Regions from separate parts of the Streptomyces sp. NPDC059371 genome, predicted to be linked through region 2. Evidence: riboswitches for the same ligand, from Rfam matches in the RefSeq annotation. Region 2 holds a riboswitch; each other region holds the start of a gene.
The links. Region 2 has a riboswitch for thiamine pyrophosphate ahead of ACFXGX_RS30150 (thiamine ABC transporter substrate binding subunit). Riboswitches for the same ligand answer to the same signal wherever they lie in the genome.
Positions count from the first base shown of each region.

Region 1: it holds a riboswitch for thiamine pyrophosphate, as region 2 does, so the genes downstream of both, thiO (glycine oxidase ThiO) here and ACFXGX_RS30150 (thiamine ABC transporter substrate binding subunit) in region 2, are expected to answer to the same signal.
Region 3: it holds a riboswitch for thiamine pyrophosphate, as region 2 does, so the genes downstream of both, thiC (phosphomethylpyrimidine synthase ThiC) here and ACFXGX_RS30150 (thiamine ABC transporter substrate binding subunit) in region 2, are expected to answer to the same signal.

Region 1 covers NZ_JBHYXD010000005.1:148,156-157,939, forward strand. The annotation lists gene ACFXGX_RS05160 (sulfite oxidase-like oxidoreductase) at 67-699, shown strand; gene ACFXGX_RS05165 (DUF4396 domain-containing protein) at 751-1,269, opposite strand; gene ACFXGX_RS05170 (deoxyribonuclease IV) at 1,355-2,224, opposite strand; gene pknB (Stk1 family PASTA domain-containing Ser/Thr kinase) at 2,319-4,277, opposite strand; gene ACFXGX_RS05180 (thiazole synthase) at 4,553-5,347, opposite strand; gene thiS (sulfur carrier protein ThiS) at 5,351-5,551, opposite strand; gene thiO (glycine oxidase ThiO) at 5,548-6,714, opposite strand; TPP riboswitch at 6,712-6,824, opposite strand; gene ACFXGX_RS05195 (hypothetical protein) at 6,877-7,254, shown strand; gene ACFXGX_RS05200 (NAD(P)/FAD-dependent oxidoreductase) at 7,287-8,525, shown strand; gene ACFXGX_RS05205 (Rv2175c family DNA-binding protein) at 8,591-8,962, shown strand; gene thiE (thiamine phosphate synthase) at 9,054-9,713, shown strand.
Region 2 covers NZ_JBHYXD010000069.1:37,189-46,972, reverse strand. The annotation lists gene ACFXGX_RS30160 (ABC transporter ATP-binding protein) at 1-707, opposite strand, end outside; gene ACFXGX_RS30155 (ABC transporter permease) at 708-2,459, opposite strand; gene ACFXGX_RS30150 (thiamine ABC transporter substrate binding subunit) at 2,435-3,532, opposite strand; TPP riboswitch at 3,609-3,714, opposite strand; gene rlmN (23S rRNA (adenine(2503)-C(2))-methyltransferase RlmN) at 3,795-4,901, opposite strand; gene ACFXGX_RS30140 (TetR/AcrR family transcriptional regulator) at 5,064-5,657, opposite strand; gene ACFXGX_RS30135 (MFS transporter) at 5,798-7,495, shown strand; gene ACFXGX_RS30130 (hypothetical protein) at 7,492-7,677, shown strand; gene ACFXGX_RS30125 (NmrA family NAD(P)-binding protein) at 7,857-8,759, shown strand; gene ACFXGX_RS30120 (ArsI/CadI family heavy metal resistance metalloenzyme) at 9,089-9,565, opposite strand; gene ACFXGX_RS30115 (ArsR/SmtB family transcription factor) at 9,645-9,784, shown strand, end outside.
Region 3 covers NZ_JBHYXD010000010.1:24,712-34,495, reverse strand. The annotation lists gene ACFXGX_RS08580 (cupin domain-containing protein) at 1-89, shown strand, start outside; gene ACFXGX_RS08575 (DUF5326 family protein) at 255-467, shown strand; gene ACFXGX_RS08570 (IclR family transcriptional regulator) at 950-1,663, shown strand; gene ACFXGX_RS08565 (SsgA family sporulation/cell division regulator) at 1,765-2,202, shown strand; gene ACFXGX_RS08560 (YibE/F family protein) at 2,285-3,802, opposite strand; TPP riboswitch at 3,874-4,030, shown strand; gene thiC (phosphomethylpyrimidine synthase ThiC) at 4,023-5,843, shown strand; gene ACFXGX_RS08550 (VOC family protein) at 5,901-6,296, opposite strand; gene ACFXGX_RS08545 (DUF1801 domain-containing protein) at 6,293-6,655, opposite strand; gene ACFXGX_RS08540 (LysR family transcriptional regulator) at 6,864-7,808, shown strand; gene ACFXGX_RS08535 (VWA domain-containing protein) at 7,805-9,355, shown strand; gene ACFXGX_RS08530 (hypothetical protein) at 9,530-9,784, opposite strand, start outside.

The sequences.
Region 1 (9,784 bases), on a different contig from region 2:
TCCGAGTTGCCCCGATCTCGCCCGTGCTGGTCATGGGCACTGTTCCCGGTCTGTCAGGATGGAGTCATGGGTCAGCCGGTGGAGCGCGAATCTGGAGAAACGGCACAGTCGGAGCTTCCGCCGGGACAGCGACTTCAGCGCGGCTGGCCGGTCACGCACTACGGTCCCGTCCCCAAGTTCCGCCCCGAGCGCTGGGAATTCCGGGTCTTCGGAGCCACCGCCGACGGCGCGAAGCAGTGCTGGAGCCACGACGAGTTCACCGCCCTCCCGTACGCCTCCGTCGTCGCCGATCTGCACTGCGTCACGAAGTTCAGCATGCTCGGGGCCGAATGGGGTGGCGTCCCCGCCCGTACGATCCTGGAGATAGCCCCGCCGGCGCCCGCCGTCACCCATGTGATGGTCTGGGCCGAGTACGGGTTCAGCTCGAACCTGCGGCTCGCGGACTTCGCCTCCGAGCGAAGCATCTTCGCCACCCACAAGGACGGCGAGCTGCTGACGGCGGAGCACGGCTTCCCGCTGCGCCTGGTCGTCCCGCATCTGTACGCGTGGAAGGGGCCCAAGTGGGTGCGCGGCGTCGAGTACATGACCGCCGACCGCCGGGGCTTCTGGGAGGAGCGCGGCTACCACAACGTCGGTGACCCCTGGCGCGAGCAGCGCTACTCCTACCAGGAGGAACCCGGGGACGGCCCCGAACTCTGAGCCCGTGGCCCGAACTCCCGCGCGCGTCCCCGGTGCCCGTGTCCCGGTGGCTCAGTGGTGGTACCGGTGCACCACGGCGTGTCCCTTGCCCCGGCCGATCGTCCACTTGTTGACCGGCGTCGTGACCACGAAGGCGACCGCGAGCGAGATCAGCAGCGATCCCCAGAACAGCAGGTCGCCGAGCCGCGCGTCCATCGCGTCCGGCCACAGCACGATGACGCCGTTGTCGATCAGCTCCATCACCGCGATGGACAAGGTGTCCGCGGCAAGCGCGACGCGCAGGGCGGTGCGGAAGCCGACGCCCGCCCGCAGCACGCCGCGCAGGGTGAGCGCGTAGCCGAAGAAGAAGGCGAGCACGATCGCCAGGACCGTCGTCGGAAGGTTTCCCCACCCGAGCGCCGTGCCCACCACCATGCCGAGCACCTCGCCGATGGCGCAGCCGGTGAGGCAGTGCAGGGTGGCCGTGGCGGCCATGGCCCAGCCGGCCGCGGCCGGCCCCTGGCGGTGGTCGTGCGTGTGCGCCGGCGCGTGTGCGTGCTTGTCCGCGTGGGCGTGTGCCTCGTGCTCCATGAATTCCCCCAGGGTCGCGTCACGGCTCCTTCGTACAAAAGGAAACCGTATACCCCCCTGGGGTATTCCCGGGAGAGGCGCGGGACTAACCGTCGCGGAGCTTCTTCAGCCGTTCCACGTCCGCCGCGTGCCCTTCCTTCCCGCCGGGCGTCTCGATGATCAGCGGTACGCCCTCGGTGGCGGGATGGGTCATCAGGGCGCGGAACGGGTCCTCGCCTATGTGGCCGGAGCCGATGTTCTCGTGGCGGTCCTTGTGCGCGCCGACCACATCCTTGGAGTCGTTGGCGTGGATCAGCTTCAGCCGCCCCTCGCCGACGGTGTCGACCAGCAGATCGAGGGTCTGGTGCATGCCGCTCGGCCCGGTCAGATCGTGGCCCGCCGCGAAGATGTGGCAGGTGTCGAGGCAGACGCCCAGCTTGGGGTGCGCGTCCAAGGCCTCGAAGTAGGGCCCGAAGTCCCACGTGCGGGAGCAGAGGGAGGAACCCTGGCCGGCCGTGGACTCCAGCAGCAGGAACGGGTCGTCGTCGTGGGTCAGTTCGTCCAGCAGCGGCAGCAGCCGGTCGCGGACCTGCCGCAGCGCGACGGACCGCTCCCGGCCGCCGGTGGCGCTCCCGGTGTGCACGACCACCCCGAGGGCGCCGATCTCCCGTCCGCGCCGCAGCGAGTGCCGCAGCGACTCCACCGACTTCTCGACCGTCGCCTCGGTGTGCGAGCCGAAGTTGATCAGATACGGGGCATGCACGTACGCCGGGATCGACCCGGCGGCGCACGCGGCGCGGAAGTCCTCGTCCTGCTTGGGGTTCCCGGCGGGCGTCGCCCAGCCGCGCGGGTTGGCGACGAAGACCTGGACGGTCTCGGCCGCGAGCTCACGGGCGTAGGCCAGACCGACGGAGTTGAGGCCGCCGGCCACGGGGACATGGCCGCCGACGGGGTTGCGGAGCTGCTTGCTGGTCACACCCGTCAGGGTGTCACGCGCCGCCGGGCACCCCGCGGGCGGACCTGCGGCTCGACCCGTGGGGCGGCCGTGGGGTGCCCGGCGGCGTATCCGCTCAGCGGATCTGGATCGTTATCGTCGAGCCCTTGGGTGCCGTGTCGCCGCCGTCCACCGACTGCTTCTTGACCGTGTCGCCGAAGAGCCCGAGGAGCCCGCGATCCTCGTCGACCTCGAACCCGGCGTCCTCCAGCGCCTTCTTCGCGTCGTCCACGCTGTCGCCCACGACGTCCGGGACCTCGATCATCTCGGGGCCCTTGGAGAGAGTCAGTGTCACCGTGTCGCCCGTGGCGGCCTCACGGCCCGCGCGCGGCGTCTGCTGGGCGACCTGGCCCTTGTCGAACTCGGAGTTGACCCGCTCCGGGGCGATCTTCACCTTCAGGCCCGCGCCCTCCAGCTCCGCGGTGGCGTCCTCGACCGACGAGCCGGTCACGTCGGGCAGTTCCACCGGGCTGCCCTTGCTCACCACGATCGCGATCGCCGAGCCCGAGTGCCGCTCGGTGCCCGTGGCCGGATCCGTACCGATCACGAAGCCCTTCGTCACGTCCTGGCTGAACTCGCGCGTGACCATGCCCGCGACGAGCCCGTCGCCCTTGAGCACTTCCTTGGCCTTGAACAGGGCGAGGCCCTTGAGGTCCGGCACCTTCACCGTCTGGGGGCCGTCGGAGACGGTCAGCGTCACGGAGTCGTTGTCGCGGATGCGCTCGCCGACATTGGGGTCGGTACTGATGACCGTGCCCCGCTTCACGGTGTCGCTGTAGGCGTGCTTGACCTGTTTGACGTCGAGCCCGGCGCCCCGGAGCTGGGTCCTGGCCTGCGCTTCCGTCTTCGCCAGGACGGGCGGGACCTTGGTGAACTGGCCCGAGTTGATGTACCAGACACCGGCGCCGAGACCGAGCACCAGCACGATCGCGGCGATGGCCAGCAGCATCCCGCGCCGCGGCGGCCGCGTGCCCGCGGTCCGCTGCGGGACCGGCGCGGTGGTGAAGGGGCTGCTGTCGGTCGTGAACGGGCTGCTCTGTTCGAACCGGCTGGTCCGGCCGAAGGAGTCGTCGTCGTTCACGGGCAGCAGACGGGGGACGGACAGCGAGCGCGGGATCACGCTCGTACGGTCGTCGGCGTTGTCGTGGCCCACGGACAGGGCGCCCGGCGGGATCGCGTCGAGCTGGCCGGCGGTGAGGCCGGCGCGCGCTTCGAGGACCTGCCCGAGCAGGGTCACCGCGTCGGCCGGGCGGAGCTCGGGATTGCGGGCCGTGGCCGCGGTGACCAGTTCGTCGAGCGGGTACGCGAGGCCCGGCACGACGGCCGACGGGGGCGGTACGTCCTCGTGGAGGTGCTGGTAGAGCACCTGGGCGGGGGAGTCCGCGGCGTGCGGCTTCGCGCCGGTGAGCATTTCGTAGAGGACGACACCGCAGGCGTAGACGTCGACCCGGGTGTCGGCGGTGCCGTGCTCGATCTGCTCGGGGGCGAGGTACGACACGGTGCCGAGGACGGCGCCCGTCGTGCTCGTCACCGTGTCCACGGCGCGGACGAGCCCGAAGTCCGCGACCTTGACCCGGCCGTCATCCCCTATCAGGACGTTCTCCGGCTTCATGTCGCGGTGCACGAACCCGGCGCGGTGGGCCGCGCCGAGCGCGGCGAGCACCGGCTCCAGGATGTCGAGCGCGGCCCGCGGCTGCAGGGCGCCGCGCTCGCGCAGCACGTCGCGCAGGGTGCACCCGGCGATGTACTCCATGGCCAGATAGACGTACGACCCTTCCGCCCCCTGGTCGAAGACCTGCACCACGTTCGGGTGCGCCAGCCGGGCCACCGACTTGGCCTCGCGGATGAACCGCTCGACGAACGAGGCGTCGGCGGCCAGCGTCGGGTGCATCACCTTGAGCGCGAGCACGCGGTCGAGGCGGGTGTCCAAGGCCCTGTAGACCGTGGCCATCCCGCCGACCGCGATCCGTGCGTCGACGCGATAGCGGCCGTCGAGCACGTGTCCGACAAGCGGGTCCTGAAGGGTCGTATCCACGCAGGTGAGTCTACGAGCCACCACTGTCACGGCGCCCCGTTAGGGCGATTCAGGGGTCCGACTGCATCCGAGCTGTGACGCACAACGGGCGTACGAAGATATGTTCGTCGTACGGATGTCCGATCATGTGCCGTCTGTCACCACAAGGACGCAACGCGACAACCCGACCGCACACGCGGCCGGAAACCGACGGCTGGTGAAACCGACGGCTGGTGGAAACCGACGCCAGGCGGAAGCCGACGGCGGAGGGAAGCCGACGCGGGGCGGGCCGGGGCTCAGAACGCCGGGCGCTCCGGGTCCAGCACCGCCATGCCCTCCACGGGAGAGGACGCCGCCGCGAAGTGCCGCCGCGGGATGCGCCCCGCCCGCCGCGCCAGACGACCCGCCTCCACCGCGTGCCGCATGGCCTCCGCCATCAGCACGGGCTCCTGCGCCCGTGTCACCGCCGAGGCCAGCATCACCCCCGCGCACCCCAGCTCCATCGCGAGCGCGGCGTCCGACGCCGTGCCCGCTCCCGCGTCCAGGATCACCGGCACGCGCGCGTTCTCGACGATCAGCTCGAAGTTGTGCGGGTTGCGGATCCCGAGCCCGGACCCGATGGGCGAGCCGAGCGGCATGATCGCCGCACAGCCGACGTCCTCCAGCTTCCGTGCCAGCACCGGGTCGTCGTTCGTGTACGGCAGCACGGTGAAGCCGTCGTCGACCAGCGTCTCCGCCGCGTCGAGCAGCTCGATCGGATCGGGCAGCAGGGTGCGCTCGTCGGCGATGACCTCCAGCTTGACCAGATCGGTGCCCAGCGCCTCGCGCGCCAGACGGGCCGTCAGCACGGCCTCGCCCGCGGTGTAGCAGCCGGCCGTGTTCGGCAGGACGCGGATGTTCAGCCGGGCCAGCACCGACAGGACCGAGCCGTGCACGGACGCGTCCACGCGCCGCATCGCGACCGTCGTCAGCTCCGTGCCGGACGCCACCAGGGAGCGCTCCAGCACGTCGAGGCTGGGCGCGCCGCCCGTCCCCATGATCAGCCGGGACGCGTAGACCGTACCGCCGAGGACGAAGGGGTCGTCTGCCATGGGTCAGCCTCCTTGGACGGCGGTGAGGACTTCGACGCGGTCGCCCTCGGCGAGCGCGGTGGACGGCCACTGCGCGCGCGGGACGACGGTCTCGTTCAGGGCGGCGGCCACCCCGGACGACGACACGGTGAGGGTCGCGACGAGCGCGTCGAGAGCGGTCCCGGCGTCGATCAGCCGCCGCTCCCCATTGACGACGATGTTCATACCGGCAGCTCCGTGAGGGCCGAGGCGCCGAAGCGCAGGGGGGTGAAGGGGCGGGCTTCGGCGGGGAGTTCGCCGGTGGTCAGCACGTGGGCCATCACGTCGCCGGTCACGGGCGTCAGGAGCACACCGTTGCGGTGGTGCCCGGTGGCCAGCAGCAGCCCGTCCAGGGCGCTCGGGCCGAGCAGCGGGGCGTTGTCGGGCGAGCCGGGGCGCAGCCCCGCGCGGGTCTCGGTGAGCGGCAGCTCGGTGATCCCGGGGACCAGCTCGTGGGCGTCGCGCAGCAGCTCGTACACGCCGCCCGCCGTCACGGTGGTGTCCCAGCCCAGCTCCTCGCTGGTCGCGCCCACCACGAGTTCGCCGTTCTCGCGCGGCACCAGGTAGACGTGGCTGCCGCGCACCACGGCCCGCACGGTCCGGTTCAGGAAGGGCGCGTACCGTCGCGGCACGGTCAGCCGCAGCACCTGCCCCTTGACCGGGCGCACCGGCGGCACGGCGTCCTCGGGGACGCCCGCCAGGCGCCCGCTGAGGCTGCCCCCGGCCAGCACCACCCGGTCGGCGGCGAGTTCGGTGCCGTCCGTGGTGACGACACCGGTCGCCCGCTCCCGTACGACGCTCAGACGCTCCGCCCAGGTCCGGTGCACGGTCACCCCGGCCCGCTCGCACGCGGTGACCAGGGCGGCGGCGAGGCGCCGCGGGTCGATCTGGTGGTCGCCGTCCACCCGCAGACCCCCGCGCACGCCGGGCGCGAGCATCGGTTCCAGACGGCGGCACTCACGGCCGCTCAGCCACTCCGACTCCAGCCCCGAGCGGACCTGGAGCGCGTGCAGTTCCCGCAGATGGGCGCGGTCGTCGGCGTCCAGCGCGACGGCCAGCGTGCCGCTCCGGCGATATCCGAGGTCCTGTCCGGCCGCCTCGGTGAGCTCGGCGGCGAAGTCCGGATAGCGGCGCGCGGAGGCGAGGTTGAGGCCCAGCAGGGTCTCCTCGCCGAAGTGCAGCTCGGTGACGGCGGCCAGCATCCCGGCCGCGACCTGTGCGGCGCCACCGCCCGGCTCGGGGTCCACGAGCGCGGTCGTGAACCCGCGCTGCGCGGCCCGCCAGGCCGTCACCAGACCGATGATCCCGCCCCCGACGACGAGGACGTCCGACGAACGTGCAGACGGCATGGGCGTCCAGCCCCTCCCTTCGCCGGCATGACCCGGATCAGGTTCGTACGGTCGGAGGCCGCCCAGCCTCCCTCTCAGCCCGGTACGTCCGGGCTCCCGCGAGTGCTTTACGTTGGCCACCCTAGCCCGCCTCCGTCCGTCTCAGTAAGGGAGCCTCCGCCCATGGCGCGACCGCTCGACGGCCTCGTGCTCGCCCCCGTCGCCGACCAGGCCCCGGGCCAGGTGGGCACCCGCACCCGGTTCACCTATCACGAGGAGGACGGCGTGGTCTGGGCCGACTACGCCGGCGGCGACGTCGTCCGCGGACATCTCGTCGGCACCCGCGAGGGTGACCGCCTCGACTTCCGGTACGTGCAGCTCAAGCGGGACGGGACCACCGCGTCGGGCCACTGCGTGTCCCTCGTCGTGGAACTGCCCGACGGCCGGGTGCGGTTGGAGGAGACCTGGACGTGGGAGTCGCAGCCGGGCGCCGGGACGAGCGTGGTGGAGGAACCGCGCGCGACCGGCCGTGTGCAACAGGTCACCGAGCACGTCCGCTGACTGACGAATCGTCACGTGTCTATGGTGATCAGGTGAGCGATCAGACGCAGGCACAGTCCCCGTCGCACAGGCGCACGGCACGACGGGTCGTCGTGGTGGGCGCGGGCATGGCCGGGGTGCAGACCGCGGTCGCCCTGCGCGAACAGGGCTTCACGGGCACCGTCACGCTGATCGGCGCGGAGCCGCATCAGCCCTACGACCGGCCGCCGCTGTCCAAGGCCGTCCTGCTCGGCAAGTCCGAGGGCTCCGCCTTCGACATCGACTTCGAGGCCCTGGACATCGACCTCCGGCTGGGCAGCGAGGCGCACGGCGTGCGCCCCGGGGACCACGAACTGGACACGGACGCGGGATCCGTCCCGTACGACGTCCTGGTCGTCGCCACCGGCGCCGAACCGATCCGGCTCCCCGGCGCCGAAGACGTGCCCGGCGTGCATCTGCTGCGCACCCTGGACGACGCCGACCGGCTGCGTCCCGTACTCACCCGGCAGCACGACATCGTGGTGGTCGGAGCGGGCTGGATCGGCGCCGAGTTCGCCACGGCGGCGCGCGAGGCGGGCTGCGCGGTCACCGTCGTCGAAGCCGCCGACCGGCCGCTCGCCGGGGCGCTGCCGCCCGAGGTGGCCGCCCCGATGGCCGCCTGGTACGCGGACAGCGGGGCCTCGCTGCGCACCGGCGCGCGCGTGGAGCGCGTCGAACCCGGCGCGGTGATCCTGGACGACGGCTCCCGGGTGCCCGCGGACGCCGTCGTGGTCGGGATCGGCGCGCGGCCCGCCACCGCCTGGATCGCCGGCTCCGGCATCGAGCTCGGCGCCCACCGCGAGATCGTCGCCGACGACCATCTGCGCACCTCCCTGCCGGACGTCTACGCGGTCGGCGACTGCGCCTCCTTCCCGTCCGGCCGCTACGAGGAACGCCTCCTCGTCCATCACTGGGACAACGCCCTCCAGGGCCCGCGCACGGTCGCCCTGAACATCGTCGGAGAGACGCCCGCGGCCTACGACCCCGTGCCGTACTTCTGGTCCGAGCAGTTCGGCCGTTTCGTGCAGTACGTCGGCCACCACGCGCCCGCCGACACCCTGGTGTGGCGCGGCGACCCCTCGGGCGCCTCCTGGTCGGTGTGCTGGCTCCGCGAGACGCGGCTCGTCGCCCTCCTGGCGGTGGGCCGCCCGAGGGATCTCGCCCAGGGCCGCAGGCTGATCGAGGCGGGCGTCACGATGGATCCGGTGCTGCTCGCGAACCCGTCGAGGCCGCTGAAGGGCGCCACGGCCTGATCCCGTCACCCCGGGTCGGACGCCCTCGGCTTCCGGCTGTCGGTCCGGGATGGCAGGCTTGTCCCGTGACCGAGATTGACGCAAAGATCGATGCTCTCGTCCCCGCCTGGCTCACCCTCCCCGACATCGCCGAACAGTTCGGCGTCGAGGTGACGCGCGTCCGGCAGCTGGTCAAGGACGGCCAGCTCATCGCCGTACGCCGTGGTGAGAACCGCGCGCTGCACGTCCCCGCCGACTTCATCGACGCGGACGAACAGAAGGTCGTCAAGGGCCTGGCCGGCACCCTGACGCTCCTGAGGGACGACGGCTTCTCCGACGAAGAGGCCCTGGAGTGGCTCTTCACCCCCGACCCGAGCCTGCCCGGTACCCCCGCGCAGGCTCTGAGCGAGAATCGCGGCACGGAGGTGAAGCGCCGCGCCCAGGCGCTCGCCGTCTGACCTGAACGCGACCGTCCGGCACGGGGAGCGCGGCGGCGGGACCATCCCGGCCGCCGCACTCCCCGCGCACCGACAAACGGGGGACCCACGCATGCCCGAGAACGCCGCCACGACCGCACGGGGCCGCCTGGCCGACGCCCGTGTCTATCTGTGCACCGACGCCCGCAGGCGTCAGGGTGACCTCGCCGAGTTCCTCGACGCGGTCCTGGCGGGCGGCGTCGACATCGTGCAGCTCCGCGACAAGGGCATGGAGGCGGGGGAGGAGCTGGAGCACCTGAAGGTCTTCGCGGACGCCTGCGCCCGACACGGCAGGCTTCTCGCGGTCAACGACCGGGCGGACGTGGCGCACGCGGCCCGCGCCGACGTCCTGCACCTGGGCCAGGGCGACCTCCCGGTTCCCGCGGCCCGCGCGATCCTCGGCGACGAGGTGATCGTCGGCCGTTCCACGCACTCCGAGGCCGAAGCCGCTGCCGCCGCCGTCCAGGAGGGTGTGGACTACTTCTGCACCGGCCCCTGCTGGCCCACCCCCACCAAGCCCGGCCGCCACGCACCCGGCCTCGGCCTGGTCCGCGGCACGGCGGCCCTCGGCACCGACCGTCCCTGGTTCGCGATCGGCGGCATCGACCTCGGCCGGCTCGACGAGGTGCTCGAAGCCGGCGCCCGCCGTGTCGTCGTCGTGAGGGCGATCACCGAGGCGGACGACCCGGGCGCGGCGGCGGCCGAGTTCGCGAAGCGGCTGCGGGAGGTCTGAGGCCCGGCCGCCACGGAGGTTTTCCGGCGGGCCGCCGTCCGAGGGCCCGGCGGGGCCGCTGTCCGAGGGGT
Region 2 (9,784 bases):
TCGAAGCCGAGGAAGCGGGCCACGAAGGCGTCCGCGGGCTGCTGCCAGACATCGAGGGGCGTGCCGGTCTGGGCGATCCGCCCGTCGCGCATCACCACGACCCGGTCGGCGAGCGCGAAGGCCTCGCCCTGGTCGTGCGTGACCGCGAGCACGGTCGTGCCCAGCGCGCCGAAGAGCTGACGCAGCTCGACGACGAGCCGCTCGCGCAGCGAGCGGTCGAGCTGGCCGAGCGGTTCGTCGAGCATCAGCAGCCGGGGGCTCGGGGCCAGGGCGCGGGCCAGCGCCACGCGCTGCTGTTCGCCGCCGGAGAGCGAGGCGACGGCACGGTCGCGGGCTCCGGGCAGACCGACGAGGTCGAGCAGTTCCCCCACCCTGGCCGCCTGCCCGCTCTTCGACGTGCCGTGCATCCGCAGCCCGAAGGCCACGTTGCCGCCAACATCCCGCTGCGGGAAGAGCTGGTGGTCCTGGAACATCAGGCCGACGCCCCGCTTGTGCGCGGGAACACCCCCCTGGTCCTGTCCGTCCAGCACGACCCGGCCCGCGTCCAGCGGCTGAAGTCCGGCCACCGTCCGCAGCAGCGTGGACTTGCCGCTGCCGCTCGGCCCCAGCACGCAGACGATCTCGTGTTCGGCGACATCGAGGTCGACGGTGTCGAGCACGGCCCGCCCGCCGAAGCGTACGGTCGCGCCCTGCAGGCTCAGCAGCATCTAGAACTCCCCGGTCCGGTCGGTCCGTACCCGCTCCAACAGCAGCAGAGCCACCGCGCACACCACCATCAGGATCGTCGAAAGGGCCATCGCCTGGCCGTAGTTGAGATCGCCCGCGCGCCCGAGCAGCCGGGCCACCGCGACCGGGAGAGTCGGGTTGTCGGGCCGTGCGATGAAGACGGTCGCGCCGAACTCCCCGAGGGAGACGGCGAAGGCGAAACCGGCCGCGATCAGCAGGGCCCGCCGCACCATCGGAAGATCGACCTCGCGCCACACCCGCCACGGCGACGCCCCGAGGACGGCCGCGGCCTCCCGCAGCCGCCCGTCCACCGCGCGCAGCACGGGCAGCATGGTCCGTACGACGAAGGGGACGCCGACCAGCGCCTGTGCCAGCGGCACGAGGATCCAGCTCGCGCGCAGGTCGAGCGGCGGCTCGTCCAGGGCGATCAGGAACCCGAAGCCCACGGTCACCGCGGAGACGCCGAGCGGCAGCATCAGCAGTGCGTCGAAGCCCCGCATCAGCCGGCCGGCGCGCCGGGTGAGGGCGGCCGCGGCCAGACCGCCGATCAGCACGGCGATGGCGGTGGCGGCGAGCGCGTACTCCAGGGAGTTGCCGACCGCCTCGATCGGGGCGACGAGGAAGACGCCTCCGTCGTCGTCGGCCAGGGCCCGGTAGTAGCCGAGTCCCGGGGCGTCGAGGGACCGCTGGACGAGGACCGCGAGCGGCAGCACGAGCAGCACCGCGATGCTCACGAGCACGCCCGCGAGGAGCGCCCACTGTCCGCCGCCGCGGGGCCGGCGCGCGGTGGTGTCCGGGGCCACCAGACGCAGGGCGGTCTCCCGTCGGCGTACGGTCGCCGCGTGCACGGCGAGGATCGCGCCGACGGCGACGAACTGGACGATCGTCAGCACGGCCGCCGTCGTGAGGTCGAAGATCTCGGAGGTCTGCCGGTAGATCTCGACTTCGAGGGTCGAGAAGGTCGGGCCGCCGAGGATCTGCACCACGCCGAACGAGGTGAAGGTGAAGAGGAAGACCATGAGGGCGGCGGCGGCCACGGCGGGTCCGAGCGCGGGCAGCGTCACCCTGCGCCAGGCCGCCAGGCGCGAGGCCCCGAGCATGCGTGCGGCCTCCTCCTGGCGCGGGTCGAGCTGCGACCAGAGCCCGCCGACGGTCCGTACGACCACGGCGTAGTTGAAGAAGACGTGCGCGAGGAGGATGGCCCACACGGTGCTGTCCAGGCGTACGCCCCACAGCTCGTCGAGCAGTCCGCCCCGGCCGACCAGCGCGAGGAACGCCGTGCCGACGACCACGGTCGGAAGGACGAAGGGCACCGTCACCACGGCCCGGAGAATCCGTTTGCCGCGGAAGTCGAAGCGCGCGAAGACGTACGCGCCGGGGAGCGCGACCAGCAGCGTGAGCGCCGTCGAGGCGAGCGCCTGCCAGGTGGTGAACCACAGCACGTGCCGGATGTCGGGGCGGGTCGCGACGTCCCAGACGCGGCCCAGTTGCCAGCCGCCGTCCGTATGGAGCCCGCGCGAGACGATCGCGGCGACGGGATAGGCGAAGAAGAGCGCGAAGAACACGACGGGCAGCGCCATCAGGGCGAACCGCGCCGCGTTCTGTCCGCAGGCCGGGCGCGGAGTCCGGTCGGCGCGGTCCCGCCCGCCGGGCCCGGCCGGTCCGGCGGTCCTCTCGGGACCGCCGGCCTTCACCGTCCCGTCGGCGGCTACTTCAGTACGAGCGAGGTCCACGACTTGACCCACTGGTCGCGGTCGGCGGCGATCTTCGCGGACGCCAGGGTCTGGGGATGCTCGGCCTGCGGACCGTACCGGGTGAACTCGGCCGGTACCCGCGCGCCCTCACGGACCGGGTAGACGAACATGTTGAGCGGCATGTCCTCCTGGAACTCCTTGGTGAGCAGGAAGTCCAGGAGCGCCTTGCCGCCCTTGGCGTTCTTGGCGTTGCTGAGCAGGCCCGCGTACTCGACCTGCCGGAAGCAGGTGCCGTCCGCGACGCCGGTCGGGGCCGTGGCGGGCTTCGGGTCGCCGTAGATGACCTCGGCGGGCGGCGAGGAGGCGTACGAGACGACGAGCGGCCGGTCTGCCTTGGCCTTCCTGCCGCCGGCGGACCCCGAGAACTCCTCGTTGTAGGCCTGCTCCCAGCCGTCCACGACCTTGACGCCGTTGGCCTTGAGCTTCTTCCAGTAGCCCTGCCAGTTCTCGTCGCCGTAGTGCGCGGCGGACCCGAGCAGGAAGCCGAGGCCGGGCGAGGAGGTGGCGGCGTTCTCGGTGACCAGGAGGTTCTTGTACGCGGGCTTGGCCAGGTCGTCGAAGGACCGCGGCGGGGCCAGCTTGTGCTTGCTGAACCAGGCCTTGTCGTAGTTGACGCAGATGTCGCCCGTGTCGACGGGCGTGACCCGGTGCTTGTCCTGGTCGGTCCGGTACTCCGGCAGGACCTGGTCCGCGCCCTTGGCCTCGTACGGCTGGAAGAGCCCGTTGTCGAGCGCGCGGGAGAGCAGGGTGTTGTCGACGCCGAAGAGGACGTCGCCCTGGGGGTTGTCCTTGGTCAGGATGGCCTTGTTCACGGCCTGCCCGGCGTCGCCGTCCTTGAGGACGCGGACCTTGTAGCCGGACCGCTTCTCGAAGTCCGCCAGGACGTTCTTCGACACGAGCCACGAGTCGTGGCTGACGAGCGTGATCGTCTTCGAGTCGCCCGAGCCGGTGGCGTCGGACGAGCCGCACGCGGACAGCACGGGCAGCGCGACGAGGCCGAGCCCGACGGCCGTGACCGCGAGCCGTCTGCCGCCGCTGGTGTTGTTGATCACTGATTCCTCCTGGGTGACCAGGAAGAGACGCGGCCCTGCCCGGGACCTCTGACGGTTCCCGGGCAGGGCGCAACAGCTTGAGTAATGACCGAACTTCCTACCCAGAATGACCTGGGCAAGGTTCAGAGGGTCTGCGGTCTGTCCCGCACTCTCAGCGCTGTGGCGCTCCCCTGTCGGAATATGAAGATGTCGGACGGTGAAGATGCCGGGCTATGACGACATCGAACGACGAAGATGACGAAACAGACCGACTCGGTTCAGACTACCGCTCGGTCGCGGCGAGCTGACCACACGCCCCGTCGATCTCCTGGCCCCGGGTGTCCCGGACGGTGACCGTGACGCCGTGGGCGGCGATCGCCTCGACGAACGCCTTCTCGTCCTCGGGCCGCGACGCGGTCCACTTCGAGCCCGGGGTCGGGTTCAGCGGGATGAGGTTGACGTGCACGGGCTTGCCCTTGAGCATCCGGCCGAGCCGGTCGCCCCGCCAGGCCTGGTCGTTGATGTCGCGGATCAGCGCGTACTCGATGGACAGACGGCGTCCGGACCGGTCCGCGTATCCCCAGCCGGCGTCGAGCACCTCGCGCACCTGCCACCGTGTGTTCACGGGGACGAGGGTGTCACGCAGTTCGTCGTCCGGGGCGTGCAGGGAGATCGCGAGCCGGCACTTGAAGCCCTCGTCCGCGAACCGGTTGATCGCGGGAACCAGACCGACCGTCGAGACGGTGATACCGCGCTGCGACAGCCCCAGCCCGTCCGGCTCGGGGTCGGTGAGGGCGCGGATCGAGCCGACCACCCGCTTGTAGTTGGCGAGCGGCTCGCCCATCCCCATGAAGACGATGTTGCTCAGCCGCGCCGGACCCCCGGGGATCTCGCCGTCACGCAGCGCCCGCATCCCGTCGACGATCTGGTGCACGATCTCGCCGGTCGACAGGTTCCGGTCGAGGCCGGCCTGTCCGGTGGCGCAGAACGGGCAGTTCATCCCGCAGCCCGCCTGCGAACTGATGCACATGGTCACCCGGTCCGGGTAGCGCATGAGCACGGACTCGACGAGCGTGCCGTCGAAGAGCCGCCACAGGGTCTTGCGGGTGGTGTCCTGGTCGGTCGACAGGTGCCGCACGACCGTCATCAGCTCGGGAAGCAGCGCTTCCTGGAGCTTGCCGCGCGAGGCGGCCGGGATGTCCGTCCACTCGGCGGGGTCGTGCGCGTACCGGGCGAAGTAGTGCTGCGAGAGCTGCTTGGCACGAAACGGCTTCTCACCGATCGCGGCAACCGCCTCTTTGCGCTCGGCAGGCGTGAGATCGGCAAGGTGCCGCGGCGGCTTCTTGGCTCCGCGCGGCGAGACAAAGGTGAGTTCTCCGGGCTTAGGCATGGCGTAACCAGTGTCGCAGATCGTTTGGCCCCGCCCAGGTCGGATGGGCGAGGGGCCTGTCACCCTCCGGTGTCCCCTGTCACCCTTGGTCAACGCTTCACGGCCCAGAGACGGCCCAGCGGTCGCTGTACGTGCCGGCCGGCGCCGTCAGCCGGCCCCCGGTCAGTCCGTGCGCTGCTGCGGTTCGGACTGCCCGGTGCCGCTCTCGGTGAGAGCCGTGCGCGCGGCCTCCAGCAGTTCTTCGGAGAGCGGGTTGCCCCGGGTGGCGCGGGCGAGGACGAGAGCACCGACCATGGTGCAGAACTGGGCCATGCCGTCGTCGTCGCCGGTGGCCAGCCGAGCGGCGCGGTTCCGTACCCCGTCGATGTAGACGTGGCGGGCGCGGGCGGCCTGGTCGGGCTCGCGCCCCAGGTCAGCGGCGAATCCGGAGACGGGGCAGCCCTCCCCGGCGTGATCGCGGTGCCAGACCGAGAGGTAGTCCTCGATCAGCGTCCGGCGGGCGGCCTCGTGCGCCTCGTGATCCTCGAGCGCCACGGCCGAGTGCGCCGCCTGCTCGGCGAAGGCGTGGGCGATGGCCTCGTCGACCAGGTCCTCCTTGGAGGCGAACTGCTTGTAGAACCCGCCATGGGTGAGCCCGGCGGCCTTCATCAGGTCGGCGACGCTGACCGCGGTGCCTTTCTCGCGGAACATCCGGGAGGCGGTGGCTACGACGCGTCGCCGGTTCTCCTGTGCTTGCGCCAGGGACACGCGGCCCATGGAATCACTCTCCTCAAATGGATGTCACTTGCCATCTATCCTAGCCTCAGTTTAGATTATTACCGACATCTATTAGGTACCGATGAGATCGCCCGACAGGTCGAGCGGGGCCTTGCGCCGCCTCCCACCGTCTGAGGCCGATGTCCTCCGACCCGCGATCGCAGAACGACCGACAGCACTGGAGACCCCCTGTGGCATCACCACCCACCCCCATCGGCTCCTCGACGCCCGCGGGGCCCACGCCACCCGTGCCGCCTGCCCAGCGACGAAGCGTTTCCGAGTCGGTCCACCGCCGGCGCTGGGCCGTCCTGACCGTGCTCTGTTCCAGCCTCCTGGTGGTGATGCTGGACAACTCGATCCTCAACGTGGCGACGAAGACCATCGCCCAACCCGCTCCGACCGGACTCGGCTCCACCCAGAGCCAGCTGGAGTGGGCGATCAACTCCTACACGCTGGTCTTCGCCGGACTGCTCTTCACCGCGGGTCTGCTCGGTGACCGGCTCGGCCGCAAGAAGGTGCTCCTCTTCGGCATGCTGGTGTTCGGCGCGGGATCGGCGCTGTCCGCGTCGTCGGCCTCCCCCGGGCAGCTCATCGGCTTCCGCGCCGTGATGGGCTTCGGCGGCGCCTTCATCCTGCCCGCCACCCTCGCGATCATCATGAACGTCTTCGAGCGCGAGGAGCAGCCCAAGGCCATCGGCATCTGGACCAGTGTGGTCGGTTTCGCCATTGCCCTCGGCCCCATCACCGGCGGCATCCTGCTGCAGCACTTCTGGTGGGGCTCGGTCTTCCTGGTCAACGTGCCCATCGTGGTCGCCGCGATGGTCGCGATGGTCGCGATCGTCCCCGACTCGAAGAACCCCAAGCCCGGCAAGCTCGACCCGGTCGGCGTCGTGCTCTCGGTCCTGGGCCTGGTCTCGCTGATCTACGGCATCATCAAGGGCGGCCAGGAGGGCGACTTCACTGTGGCCCAGTCCTGGGGCCCGATCGTGGCCGGCCTGGCGGTCCTCGGGGTCTTCGTCGTCCATCAGCGCAGCAGCGACCATCCGGCCCTCGACGTCACCTGGTTCCGCAACCGGCGGTTCTCCGCGTCCGTCGCCGCCATCGGCCTGGTCTTCTTCGCCCTCACGGGCGTCACGTTCTTCAGCGTCTTCTACAACCAGAGCGTGCGCGGCTACAGCGTCCTGCAGTCCGGTCTGCTCGTGCTGCCGCTGGCCGCGTCCCAGATGTTCTTCGCCCCGCGGGCCCGGCTGGTCGTCGACCGCTTCGGTGCCCGAGCCGTGTGCGCCGGCGGCCTCGTCCTGACCGCCGTGGCCTTCGCCGGCTTCGTGCTGCTCGGCCAGGACACCCCCATCTGGGTGCTGGAGGTGCTGTTCTTCCTGATGGGCACGGGGATGGCGCATGTGATGCCGCCCGCCACCGTCATGATCATGTCGTCGTTGCCGCGGGAGAAGGCCGGCTCCGGATCCGCGATCAACAACACCTTCCGGCAGGTCGGCGGAGCCTTGGGGGTCGCCGTGCTGGGGGCGTTGCTGTCCACCAGTTACCGCAGCGGCATCGACGGCCACCTGGGCGTGCTGCCCGCCTCCGACCGGCACGCCGCAGGTGAATCCGTCCAGGCGACCCTGTCCGTCGCCGAGAAGCTGGGACCGGCCGGCAAGGTGCTGGTGCAGCCCGCTCACGACGCCTTCATTCATGCCATGCACATCACCGCAATAGGATCGGCGGCCGTCGCCCTGGTCGGCGCGGTCGTCGTGCTGGTCTTCCTGCCGGGCAAGGACGCCGCCGTGGCCGCCGGTGGTGACAGGTCCCAGCGCCGGACCGCGGGAGCCCGACGGTGATCACGAACCATCCCCGCGAGACACCGGAGGCGACCGCCTGCCGGGGACGTCCCCGCAGTGCCACCGCCGACACCGTCGTCATCGAGATCGTGCTTCGGCTGCTCGATGAGGGCGCCACTACAGGCGGGCTCACCATGGAGGGCAGGAGTGCGCCCGCGCGGGTGAGGCCTGTGCCGGCCTAGGTGCCGCTGACCTCCTCTGCCCGGCAGTCGCCGAACCACCGGCAGCACTGGAGACCCCTGTGAAATCGCCACCCGGATCAGCGGTGACGTCTCCGGGGCCAACGCCTTGCTGACAGCTCCGCTGACACGCTGATCACACCTCAACTCAGATATTCCATGACTCCGAAGGAGATCGACTGATGGTTGCCGACAACCTTGTTCTTATCCCCGGTGCCGGCGGCGTGGGCCGTACGGTCTTCGAGCACTTGCGTGCTCAGGATGTGCCGGTGCGTTTCATGGTCCGTCGCGAGGACGAGCGTGCGGCTGAGCTGCGGACGCTCGGCGCGGAGGTCGTCATCGGTGACCTGACCCGGCCCGATACGGTAGCGGCCGCGCTGCAAGGCGTGGCGCGGATGTACTTCGCGATGCGCGTGTCGCCGGACCACCTGCTGGCAGCGACCGTGGTGGCCTCCGTTGCGAGGGAGTACGGGAAGCTGGAGGCCTTGGTCGACCTGTCGCAGATGACGGTGTCGCAGATGACCGCCACCAGCACCGAAGAGTCGCATCAGCAGCGGCTGCACTGGCTGGCGGAGCAGGTCTTCGACTGGTCGGGTCTGCCCGTGGTGCACATCCGGCCGACGGCGTTCCTGGACACTCCGCTGTTCACCACGATGGCGGCACGGTCGATTCAGGAAAACGGCACGATCGCGCTGCCGTTCGGCACCGGACGCACCTCGCCGGTCGCCGTGGACGACGTCGCCAGGGTCATCGCCGCCGTGCTCCGCGACCCGGCTCCGCACATCGGACAGGTCTACGAGCTGACCGGGCCGCGCTCGGTCGACATGACGGAGCTGGCCGCGGAATTCTCGCGGGCGCTGGGGCGACCGGTGTCCTACGTGGACGTGCCCCCGGAGAGGTGGGAAGCACAGCTCCCGAAGCTGGGGATGCCGCCGCACGTCGAACAGCACATCGCCACCATGGCCCAGCTGCACCGGGACAACCGTTACGACCGCACGACCGACGGCGTCAAGCGCGTGACGGGCATCCCCGCCCAGTCGATCGAGGCGTTCGTGGCGGCCCGCAGGGACTTCTACCTGGGCTGAGCCGCGTCCGACAGCCGGGGGAGAGCGCGATGTGCGGCGTTCGCCGACTTGCCTCGCCCATGGGGACTCCACCGACCTCGCTCGGATTCGCTGTCTCAGTGGCGCCGGACAGAACCGGTGGCAAGGCGCCGGAGCCGGCGGAAAGGTGCCGGACAGTTCTCCGGGCTTGGGCATGGCGTAACCAGTGTCGCCGATCAATACCACCGGCCCCGGCCGGTGGTGGGTGGGGGCGGTCACGGGCGGGATCCTCGTAAGACGGTGACGCGTGCTCCTCCGAGCCCAGGCCGCCGATGCCCGGCCCCGCGTGGACGTCGGTCGGACCGTTCGGCTCATTGTCCGCAGGCGCACCCGGCCGCTGCGGGGGCGGTTTCCTCGGAGACCTGGCTGGTGCGGCAGCCGTCGCCGGTCGTGGCCGGGGCGGCGCTCTTGCCGAGTGTGCCGGCGTCGGCCTTGACCACGTACACCTCCCACGGCTCCTTACCGGGGCCGTGCACCCACACCTTGTCCTGGAGGGCGTAGCAGCAGGAGGTGTCGTTCTCCTCGAAGGTGGCCAGGCCGGCGTCCTTGAGGCGAGTGGTTGCCGCGACGACCTGGTCGGTGGACTCGACCTCGACGCCGAGGTGGTCGAGCCGGGTCTCCTCGCCGGGGCCGCCCTCGATCAGGACGAGCTTGAGCGGGGGCTCGGTGATGGCGAAGTTGGCGTAGCCCTCGCGCCGCTTGGCGGGTTCGGTGCCGAACAGCTTCGAGTAGAAGGTGATCGACGCGTCGAGGTCACTGACACGCAGGGCGAGCTGAGCACGGGACATGGCGGGTCTCCCATCGGCTTGCATTGATGTTTGTCAATACAAGCTTGCGTCTTGATTCGAAGGATGTCAACATAGACGCATGTCGAAGCAAGAACTTGTGGTCCTCGGGCAGACCGACGAGAGCGGCGCGTGCTGCCCCGGCCTGGCGACCGCGCCGCTGGACGAGGACCAGGCCGCCGAGCTGGCCAAGCTGTTCAAGGCACTGGGCGACCCGGTACG
Region 3 (9,784 bases), on a different contig from region 2:
TCTACGTGCCCGCCGGGGTCGCCCACAAGTTCCACCACATCACCGAGGACCTGCGGGTTCTGGTGGTGTTCTCTCCGCCCGAGAGCTGACCCCGCGTCTCAGGGTTCCCTAGGGGAACGGTCAGGGGAGGACAAGGGATGCGAGGGCACCGCACGGCCCTCCTCCGGCCTAGCATCGGATGCGAGAGAACCAGAGAACCCGGAATCAGTGTCCCGGAGTCGGGGCCACGGGCGAGGAGAGGTAAGGACAGGGCGATGCAGGAGATCTTCAGCGGTATGCCGTGGTGGGTGAAGTGGGTCGCGGTGCCGGTCATCGCCCTCGTGGTGTTCGGCGGTCTGATAGCGAGCGTCGTCGGGTTCGTCATCGGCCTGCTCTTCAAGCTGCTCGTCTTCGTCGCGCTCGTCGGTGGGCTGATCTTCGTGGTGCGGAAGTTCATGTCGGGCTCCTCCTCGCGCAGCGACTGGTGAGGCGTGCGGGGGCGAGCGACAGGTAACGGAGAAAGGGGAAAGGGAACCCAAGGTTCCCTCGGCCGGGGGAAGTTTTCCGGTGAGGCCCTGTCTGAGCGGTGACGGGCCGTTAGAGTCCGGAACTCGACGCGGGGCCGACCCCGCGGGCAGCGCACAGTCCCCTCCCGTGACTCCCCGCACGGGCGGTCCTCCCTCGCTCTTCGGAGTGCCCCTTGGCCACGGTTGACATCGCACCCGCACCATCCGTCGCTCCACCCTTCCGGCGACCGGGTACGCCAGCGGCGGCACGCGTTCCGCCGGTGCAGCCGCGTACCTCGCCGGGGGAGCCGCCCCCCTCGCTCACCCCGTCCGGGAAGCGGGCGGAGTCCCGGACCCCGGCGACCGGGGAACCCGCCCGGCGGGCCCGCACCCCTTCGGCGGAGCGGGAAGCCGGTCCCCTGGACTCGCGCACCACCACGTTGATCGGCTCGGTCCAGCGCGCGATGCGTCTGCTGGAGGCCGTCGCCTCCCGTGAGCAGGGCGCCCCCGCCAAACAGCTCGCCCGGGAGGCCGGACTGGCGTTGCCGACCGCGTACCACCTGTTGCGCACCCTGGTCCACGAGGGCTATCTGCGGCGTGACAGGGGGCTGTTCTTCCTCGGCGAGGCAGCCGAGCGGCTCGGCAGCAGCGGAGCCCGGCAGAAACGTCGCAGCACCGTGCGGGACACCCTCGAGCACTGGCGCGACGCGATCGGCGCACCCGTGTACTACGCGGTCTACCGCGAGGGTGAGATCGAGGTCACGTGTGTCGTCGACACCCCGGCGAGCCCCGCCGTCGAGGAGTGGGCCGACTTCCGAGAGACCGGGCACGCCCACGCGGTCGGTCAGTGCCTGCTGGCCCAGTTGGACGACAAGTCCCGGCGTGACCACCTCGACCGCTACCCGGTGCGGGCGCTCACCCCGTACACGGTGCGTGACGAGGACCGTCTGCTGCGCCGGCTGGAACGGACGGGCCGGATGGAACCGGTGATCGAGCGGCAGGAGTACGCGCTGGGCACGGTCTGCGCCGCGATCCCGGTCACGGCGGGCAGTTCGGCCGCCGTCGTGGCCTTCTCCCTCCCGTCCCACCAGGGCGACCGCCTGATCCCCACGGCACGGAGACTCCAGAGCGAGGTGGGCCGCCTGCTAGGAACACTCGCCATCTCTATCAGTATCTGAAAACTCACTCCTTGTAATTAGGCATGCACGTTGAGCAAGATTTCCAGCAGTGTCAGGTGGGACGACTGCTGGCCAGTCGACAGCAAACGACGGGGTAGGCGATGCGTGAGTCGGTGCAGGCAGAGGTCATGATGAGCTTCCTCGTGTCCGAGGAGCTGTGCTTCCGCATTCCTGTCGAGCTGCGATACGAGACCTGTGATCCGTACGCGGTGCGGCTGACCTTCCACTTGCCCGGCGACGCGCCGGTGACCTGGGCGTTCGGACGGGAACTGCTCATCGACGGGGTGGGCAGGCCCTGCGGTGACGGCGATGTGCACATCGCTCCGGCCGACCCGGAGGCCCTCGGAGAGGTGCTGATCCGGCTTCAGGTCGGCGGTGATCACGCGCTGTTCCGGTCCGGGACCGCGCCGCTCGTCGCGTTCCTCGACCGGACGGACCGGCTCGTGCCGCTCGGGCAGGAACGCTCTCTCGAGGGTTTCGACACATCCCTCGACGCGGTGCTCGACCGCATCCTCTCGGAGGAGCAGAGCGCGGGCTGACGCACCGGTCGGCCCGGAGCGGAGGAACGCTTCCTCACGAGGGCCGCCGGTGCAGGATGGTTTCAGCGCCACCTGGGACGGGTCAGTGCTTGCGGCGACGCCCCTTGCCGCTCCGTGCCGGGGTCCTGTCGGCCGCGGGCTGCGCGGGGACGGGCGCGCCGCCCTCGCGGTCCGCCGCGACCACCAGGGCGGCCAGCGCGGTCGTCACCGGCACCGCGGCGACCAGACCGATCGATCCGACGAGTGTCCGCACGATCTCCTCGGCGACCAGTTCGCTGTTGGCGACGGTGTCCACGCTGCTCTGCGCGATCGAGAAGAGCAGCAGCAGCGGCAGGGCGGCGCCCGCGTAGGCCAGGACGAGCGTGTTGACGACCGACGCGATGTGGTCGCGGCCGATACGGATACCCGCCCGGTACAGACCGCGCCGGCCCATCGTGGGGTTCGCCTCGTGCAGTTCCCAGACCGCGGACGTCTGCGTCACCGTCACGTCGTCCAGGACACCGAGCGAACCGATGATGACGCCGGCCAGCAGCAGGCCGCTCATGTCGATGGACGGGTACAGGCCGTGGATCAGGCCGGTGCTGTCGTCGGTGTTGCCGGTCAGCACAGCCCAGTCGATGAAGAACGAGCCGAGGAAACCGATCAGCACCAGGGAGAGCAGGGTGCCGACCACCGCCACGGACGTCCGGGCCGACAGACCGTGACACATGTAGAGCGCGATCAGCATGATCGCGCTGGACCCGACGACGGCCACGAGCAGCGGGTTCGAGCCCTGCAGGATCGCGGGCAGGATGAAGAAGTTCAGGATCACGAAGCTGATGGCCAGGGCGACCAGCGCCATGATGCCGCGCATCCTGCCGATCACCACGACGACCACCGCGAAGATCACGGCGAGCAGCGTCAGGGGCAGCTTCCGGTTCGCGTCCGTGACGGAGTACTGGAGGTCCTTGGGGGCGGACGGCTCGTACGCGACAACGACCTTCTCGCTCTGGTGCAACTGCCGTGACTGGTCCGGCTGGACGATCTCGGTGAACGTGCGGCCCTTGTCCTTTCCGGTGTCGATCCGGACGGTCGCCTTCTTGCACTCCCCCGAGGCCCGGCTCTGAGCCGAGGCACCCCCGGTGGCGGAGGCGTCGCCCGCCGAGGTCCCGGAGGAGGCGTTCACGGACTTGCAGTCCAGCTGGTCGATCTTCGTGACCGTCGCCTGCTGGGTCTGCCGGTCGAAGCCGACACCGGTGCGCTCGTGGGCCGGCGCGCCGCCGGGCCACAGGAGCACGAGACCCGCCACGACCGCCGCCGCGAAGGGGATCAGTACCGCGGCGATGACCTTGCGCAGATGTTTGGAGACCGGCGCCGCGGGACCGTGGCTGTGGGAATGCCCGTGCCCGGCGCCCGCGGGCTCGCTGTGCCCGCGGCGGGAACCCGGCTCGTGCCCGTCGCCCGAACCGTGATGATCACCGTCCGGTCCGTGCCCATGTCCGTTCCCCTGCTCATGCTGGTGCTCGGGGCCGGTGCCGGAGCCATGTCCGCGGCCGCCGTCGGAGCCGGGACGGCGCGGTGGCTCGGAGGGGGGAAACGAGTGCTGCCGGGTCGTCGTCACCGCCCGATCATCGCAAGAACGTCAAGGGCCCTCTGTTCACCGCGCCAAATATGACGCTAGCGTGGAGGCACCTTTGCACACGCGGGAGCTCGGAGCACCGGGCTGAGAGGACGCTGACCTCCGTCTTCGCGATGTTTCACATGAAACATCGGCGATCGGAAGCCGCTGCGTCGACCGCTGAACCTGTTACCGGGTAATGCCGGCGTAGGGAGTAGGTCAGATGACCGACAAGGATGTACGCATGCCTGCCTCCGGACGGACGGACGGGGCTTCGCCGCCGTCTCCGGACGGCCAGGACAGGCAGTCCATCGGCTGGCACAAGGCGTACGTCGAGGGCACACGCCCCGATCTGCGGGTGCCGGTCCGCCAGGTGCACCTCACCAACGGGCAGTCCGTGACGCTGTACGACACGTCCGGCCCGTACACCGATCCGACCGTCGACACCGATGTGCGCAGGGGGCTGGCGCCGCTGCGTGAGAGCTGGATCATCGGGCGCGGAGACACCGAGGAGTACGCGGGCCGTCCCGTTCGCCCCGAGGACGACGGGATCAAGCACACGTCCCCGCGCGGAGGGCTGCGCAACCTCGACGCGGTCTTCCCCGGCCGGCCGCGTCAGCCACGCCGTGGGCGGCCCGGCCGGGCGGTCACCCAACTGGCCTACGCGCGACGCGGGGAGATCACGCCCGAGATGGAGTTCGTGGCGCTCCGCGAGAACGTCGACCCCGAGGTCGTACGGGAGGAGATCGCCGCGGGCCGGGCGGTGCTGCCCGTGAACGTCAACCATCCGGAGATCGAGCCGATGATCATCGGTAAACGGTTCCTGGTGAAGGTCAACGCCAACATCGGCAATTCCGCGGTGACTTCCTCCATCGAGGAGGAGGTGGAGAAGATGACCTGGGCGACCCGCTGGGGCGCCGACACGGTCATGGACCTGTCCACCGGTCGCAACATCCACACCACCCGTGAATGGGTGCTGCGCAACTCCCCCGTACCCATCGGCACCGTGCCGCTCTATCAGGCGCTGGAGAAGGTCGACGGCCGTGCCGAGGAGCTGACCTGGGAGATCTACAAGGACACCGTCATCGAACAGGCCGAGCAGGGCGTGGACTACATGACGGTCCACGCGGGTGTGCGCCTGGCGTACGTGCCGCTCACCGCGAACCGCAAGACCGGCATCGTCTCGCGCGGCGGCTCGATCATGGCCGCCTGGTGCCTCGCGCACCACAAGGAGTCGTTCCTGTACGAGAACTTCGAGGAGCTCTGCGAGATCCTCGCCGCGTACGACGTCACCTACTCGCTCGGCGACGGGCTGCGGCCGGGGTCCATCGCGGACGCCAACGACGCCGCGCAATTCGCCGAGTTGAGGACGCTCGGGGAACTCAACGCGGTCGCGAAGCGTTTTCAGGTACAGACGATGATCGAAGGCCCGGGACACGTCCCGATGCACAAGATCAAGGAGAACATCGACCTTCAGCAGGAGATCTGTGATGAAGCTCCGTTCTATACCCTCGGCCCGCTGACGACGGACGTCGCGCCGGCGTACGACCACATCACTTCCGGCATCGGTGCCGCGATGATCGCCTGGTGGGGCACGGCCATGCTCTGCTACGTCACGCCCAAGGAGCACTTGGGCCTGCCCGATCGTGACGACGTCAAGACCGGCGTCATCACCTACAAGATCGCCGCCCACGCGGCCGACCTCGCCAAGGGGCACCCGGGTGCGCAGGAGTGGGATGACGCGCTCTCCGACGCCCGCTTCGAGTTCCGGTGGGAGGACCAGTTCAACCTGGCTCTCGACCCGGACACGGCGCGGGAGTTCCACGACCAGACACTGCCGGCCGAGCCCGCCAAGACGGCCCACTTCTGCTCCATGTGCGGGCCGAAGTTCTGCTCGATGAAGATCAGCCAGGACATCAACGAGCGGTTCGGCGGTGAAGCGGCCGACGGTGCCTCCGCCGCGGAGATCTCCGAGGGCATGCTTCAGAAGTCCCGGGAGTTCGCGGAGGCCGGCAACCGCGTGTACCTGCCGCTGGCCGACTGAGCCGGCCCACGGGGGCGCGGTCCGGGGATCACACCCGGACCGCGGTCCCCGGCCCGGTCACGGTGTGACGTCCTGCGGGTACCAGCGCAGTTCGACGGTGTTGCCGTCCGGGTCCCGGACATAGACCGACGTCGCGGTGCCACGCGCGCCGAAGCGTTCCACGGGCCCTTCGAGCACGGTGAAGGATCCCGACGCGATGACCCGGTCCCAGTCCAGCGGTTCCACGGTGAGACAGATGTGGTCGACGTTGGACCCCTCAGGGGCATGGGCGATCAGATCGATGATGGTTTCCGCGGTGACCCTCACCGACGGGAACGGGGCCTGCCCGAGACGCCATTCGGCGACGCGTACGGGTTCCAGGCCGAGAAGCCCGGTGTAGAAGTCCAGGGACCGTTCGACGTCCTCCACCTTGAGGACCAGGTGGTCGAAGGCCTTCACGCGCAGGGTGGTCATGTCGTCTCCAGGGCGACGGCGTGGCGAAGCCACGCGCTGAACAGGTCGGGGTCGATCTCTTCGGTACGGCCGAGCTTCACCGAGGCCATCCGGCGGGCTCCGGCGACGAGCCGGCCCGATGGGTCGGTCACGTCCTGGCCGCGCCACAGGCCGAAGGTGACGTAGGACGGGTAGGCCTTGAGCAGACAGACCGGGGTCCGGCCCGGCTTGTCCCCGAGGCTCCAGGTGGGATGGCCGTGCCACATCGCGCCGGAGTCGTCGGGGAGGACCGAGTCGATGACGTGCCCGACCCTCTCGCCGATGTCGCGCAGCGGGCCGTCGAGCCCGTTCAGGTGGGCGGTGATGTCCGCGGAAGCCATGGGTTTCCCATTCGGAGAGGGTGTGATCGGTGTGGCGGACGCGGTGGGCGGAGCCGGGCACGGAGGCGCCGTGTGCTCGGCCGGCCTGGGGACTGTTCGGCTCCCTCCCGCGGCCGGGTGGACGCCTTCTACGATCCGCCGCGGGACGGACGCCATCAAGGCATGATCGCTGTACGACCGTTGAGCCAGATTTAACGCTGGGGGGTTCATGCTGGAGCGACTGGAGATCGAGACCTTTCTGACGCTGTCCGAGGAGCTGCACTTCGGCAGGACCGCCGAGCGGCTGCTGATCACCACCGGGCGGGTCAGCCAGGTGATCAAGACGCTGGAGCGCAGAGTCGGCGGCCTGCTGTTCGAACGCACCAGCCGTTCGGTCCGGCTCACCCCGATCGGCCGGCAGCTCGCGGACGACCTGGCACCCCTCGTCGCCGGGATCGAAGCCGCGCTGGGAAGGGCGGCCGACGCAAGCCGGGGGATCACCGGAGAGCTGCGGGCCGCCTTCCTCGGTGAGTGGACGGCGCCCGCGCTTCTCAGAGCGGTCGCCCTGTTCGGTGAGCGTCACCCGGACTGCCGGGTCGACGTGCGGGAGGTCCAGCTCTCCAACTCCCGTGCGAGTCTGCTGGACGGTTCGGTCGATGTGCTCCTCGCTTCGTTCCCCTTCGACGGAATGGCCCGCGGACCCGCCCTGCTGCGGGAGGAACGGGTCCTGGCGGTCGCGGCCGGTCATCCGCTGGCCGGCGAGGAACGGCTGTCCCTGGAGGTGCTCGCGGAGCACCCCGTGGTGCAGTACCCCGCGGTGACCTCGGCGGCGTTCAAGCGGGACCGCACACCGGACCACACCCCTTCGGGCAGACCCGTCCCGAAGGGCCCGGTCGGCGGTTCGTTCTCCGAGATGCTGACCCTGGTCGCTATGGGCCGGGGCGTCCTCCCGGTCGGGGAGCACTCGCGGCAGTACTACCCCCGGCCCGACATCGCCTACGTGCCTCTTCACGACGCCCGGCCGATCGAACGGGGACTGGTGTGGAGGGAGAGCAACACCACCGAGCGTTTGCGTGAGTTCGTCCGGGCCGCGTCGGACGCGGCCGGCTCTTCTCGCGCGCGGGCGTATCGGTCGGATCCACCGACGGCTTCTCCAGGGAGACTGGGCGCATGACACCGACATCGATGAGCAAGGGTGCCAACCTTCCCGTTGCCGCGCAGGAGGTGCGGGTCGTACTCGGCTGGTCCGGGGGTCCTGGCGCGCCGGACGCCGATGCCTCGGCGCTGCTGCTGCGCGCGGACGGGCGGGTGCGCGACGACGGTGACTTCGTCTTCTACAACCAGCCCCGGCATGCCTCCGGCGCCGTGCGCCACTCGGGCAAGCGGCGGGAGGGCGACGGAACGACGGACACCGTCGAGGTGGATCTGCGCGCCCTGGAGCCCGAGATCCAGCGGGTGGTCCTGGGCGCCTCGGCCGACGGGGGCACCTTCGGTGAGCTGTCGGGTCTGAAGCTGAGGCTGCTCGACGCCGGAACCGGCGAGGAACTGGCGTTCTTCGAGATGGAGGCGACGACGGAGACCGCCTTCATCGGAGGCGAGCTGTATCTGCGGGGCGGTCGGTGGAAGTTCCGCGCGGTGGGCCAGGGGTATGCGTCCGGACTCGCGGGCCTGGCGACGGACTTCGGGATCAGCGTGGACGAGGAGCCGGGCGCTTCCGGGAGTACGGACGCGAGAAGCTCGGCCCCCGGAACCGCCTCACCGGCACCGGCACTCCCGTCGGCAACGAATCCGCCGCCGGCACCGGCGTTCCCGAGCGTTCCCGTCCCCCCGTCGCCTCCGTCGGCACCGGCACCCCCACAGGCCCCCGCGGCCCCGCCGGCCCCCGTGCCCCCGGCCGCACCCGTCCCGTCGGTACCCCCGGTGCCCCAGGCGCCCCCGGGTCCCGGCTTGGCTCCTCGTCTCGTCAAGGGAGAGGAGCGGTTGCCCGTGGACATGCGCAAGCGGCTCTCCCTGCGCAAGGAGCAGGTGGCGGTCAGTCTGCGCAAGCACGGTGCCGTGGGCGTCAGGGCCCGCGTCATCCTGGTCCTGGACGCTTCCGGCTCCATGTCGTTCCTGTACTCCAAGGGCGTCGTGGCCGATGTCGTGGAGCGGATGGCCGCGGTGGCGGCCCAGCTGGACGACGACGGGGAGATGCAGGCGTGGACCTTCGCGTCGAACCCGGCACGGCTGCCGGACCTCGCCCTGGGCGATCTGCCGGAGTGGCTGGAGCACCATGTCCGGGTCGGTGAACTGACCTTGTTCCGGCGGAAGAAGCCGAAGAAGGGCCTGCTGCCCGGCCAGGTGGACATGCGGGCGGTGGGCATCCAGAACGAGGAGCAGAAGGTGATCGCCGAGGTCCGGGCGTTCGTCCGCGCGAACCCGGCCCCAGATCCCACGCTGGTGCTCTTCTTCTCCGACGGCGGTGTCTATCGCAACAAGGAGATCGAGAAGGAGCTGCGGGAGGCGGTGGAAGAGCCGGTCTTCTGGCAGTTCGTCGGACTGGGGCGCTCCGACTACGGCGTTCTGGAGAGGTTCGACACCCTGCCGGGCCGGCGCGTCGACAACGTGGGCTTCTTCGCGGTCGACGACATCAGCGACGTACCGGATCCGGAGCTCTACGACCGGCTGCTGTCCGAGTTCCCGTCGTGGATGAAGGAGGCGCGTCGGCTGGGCATCGTCTGAGACAGCCCTATAGACGGCGGAGGGAGCCCGCGGGACGCCGTCGACGCATCCCGGGGCAGCCGTGAGAGCCCGCTCGTACCGGTGGCCGGAAAGAGCCCCACCGGCAAGGGTGTGCGGGCCCGCGCACCCGCGCGGGCCCTCTCCTGCCTCGGACCCGGCCGTCGGCCGGCCGGGTCACTCGGGCTGGTGTTCCGGTCCTCCGAAGTCCGGGCTGGAGAAGTCCGGGCTGGAGAAGCTCGGGCGCGGGCCCGCCGCGGGCCCGCCGTCGGGACTGCTGAACCCCGGCCGGCCGTACCCGAGGTGGGGCATGCGGCTCGGGGCCGGTGCGGGGCGGCTCAGTGCCGCCGAGCCCGGGTCCGCGAGGGCTTCCCGGAGGAACGGCATGATGCCGCGCTCCAGCAGGGCGTCACGCCAGGCCTCCTTGGCCCG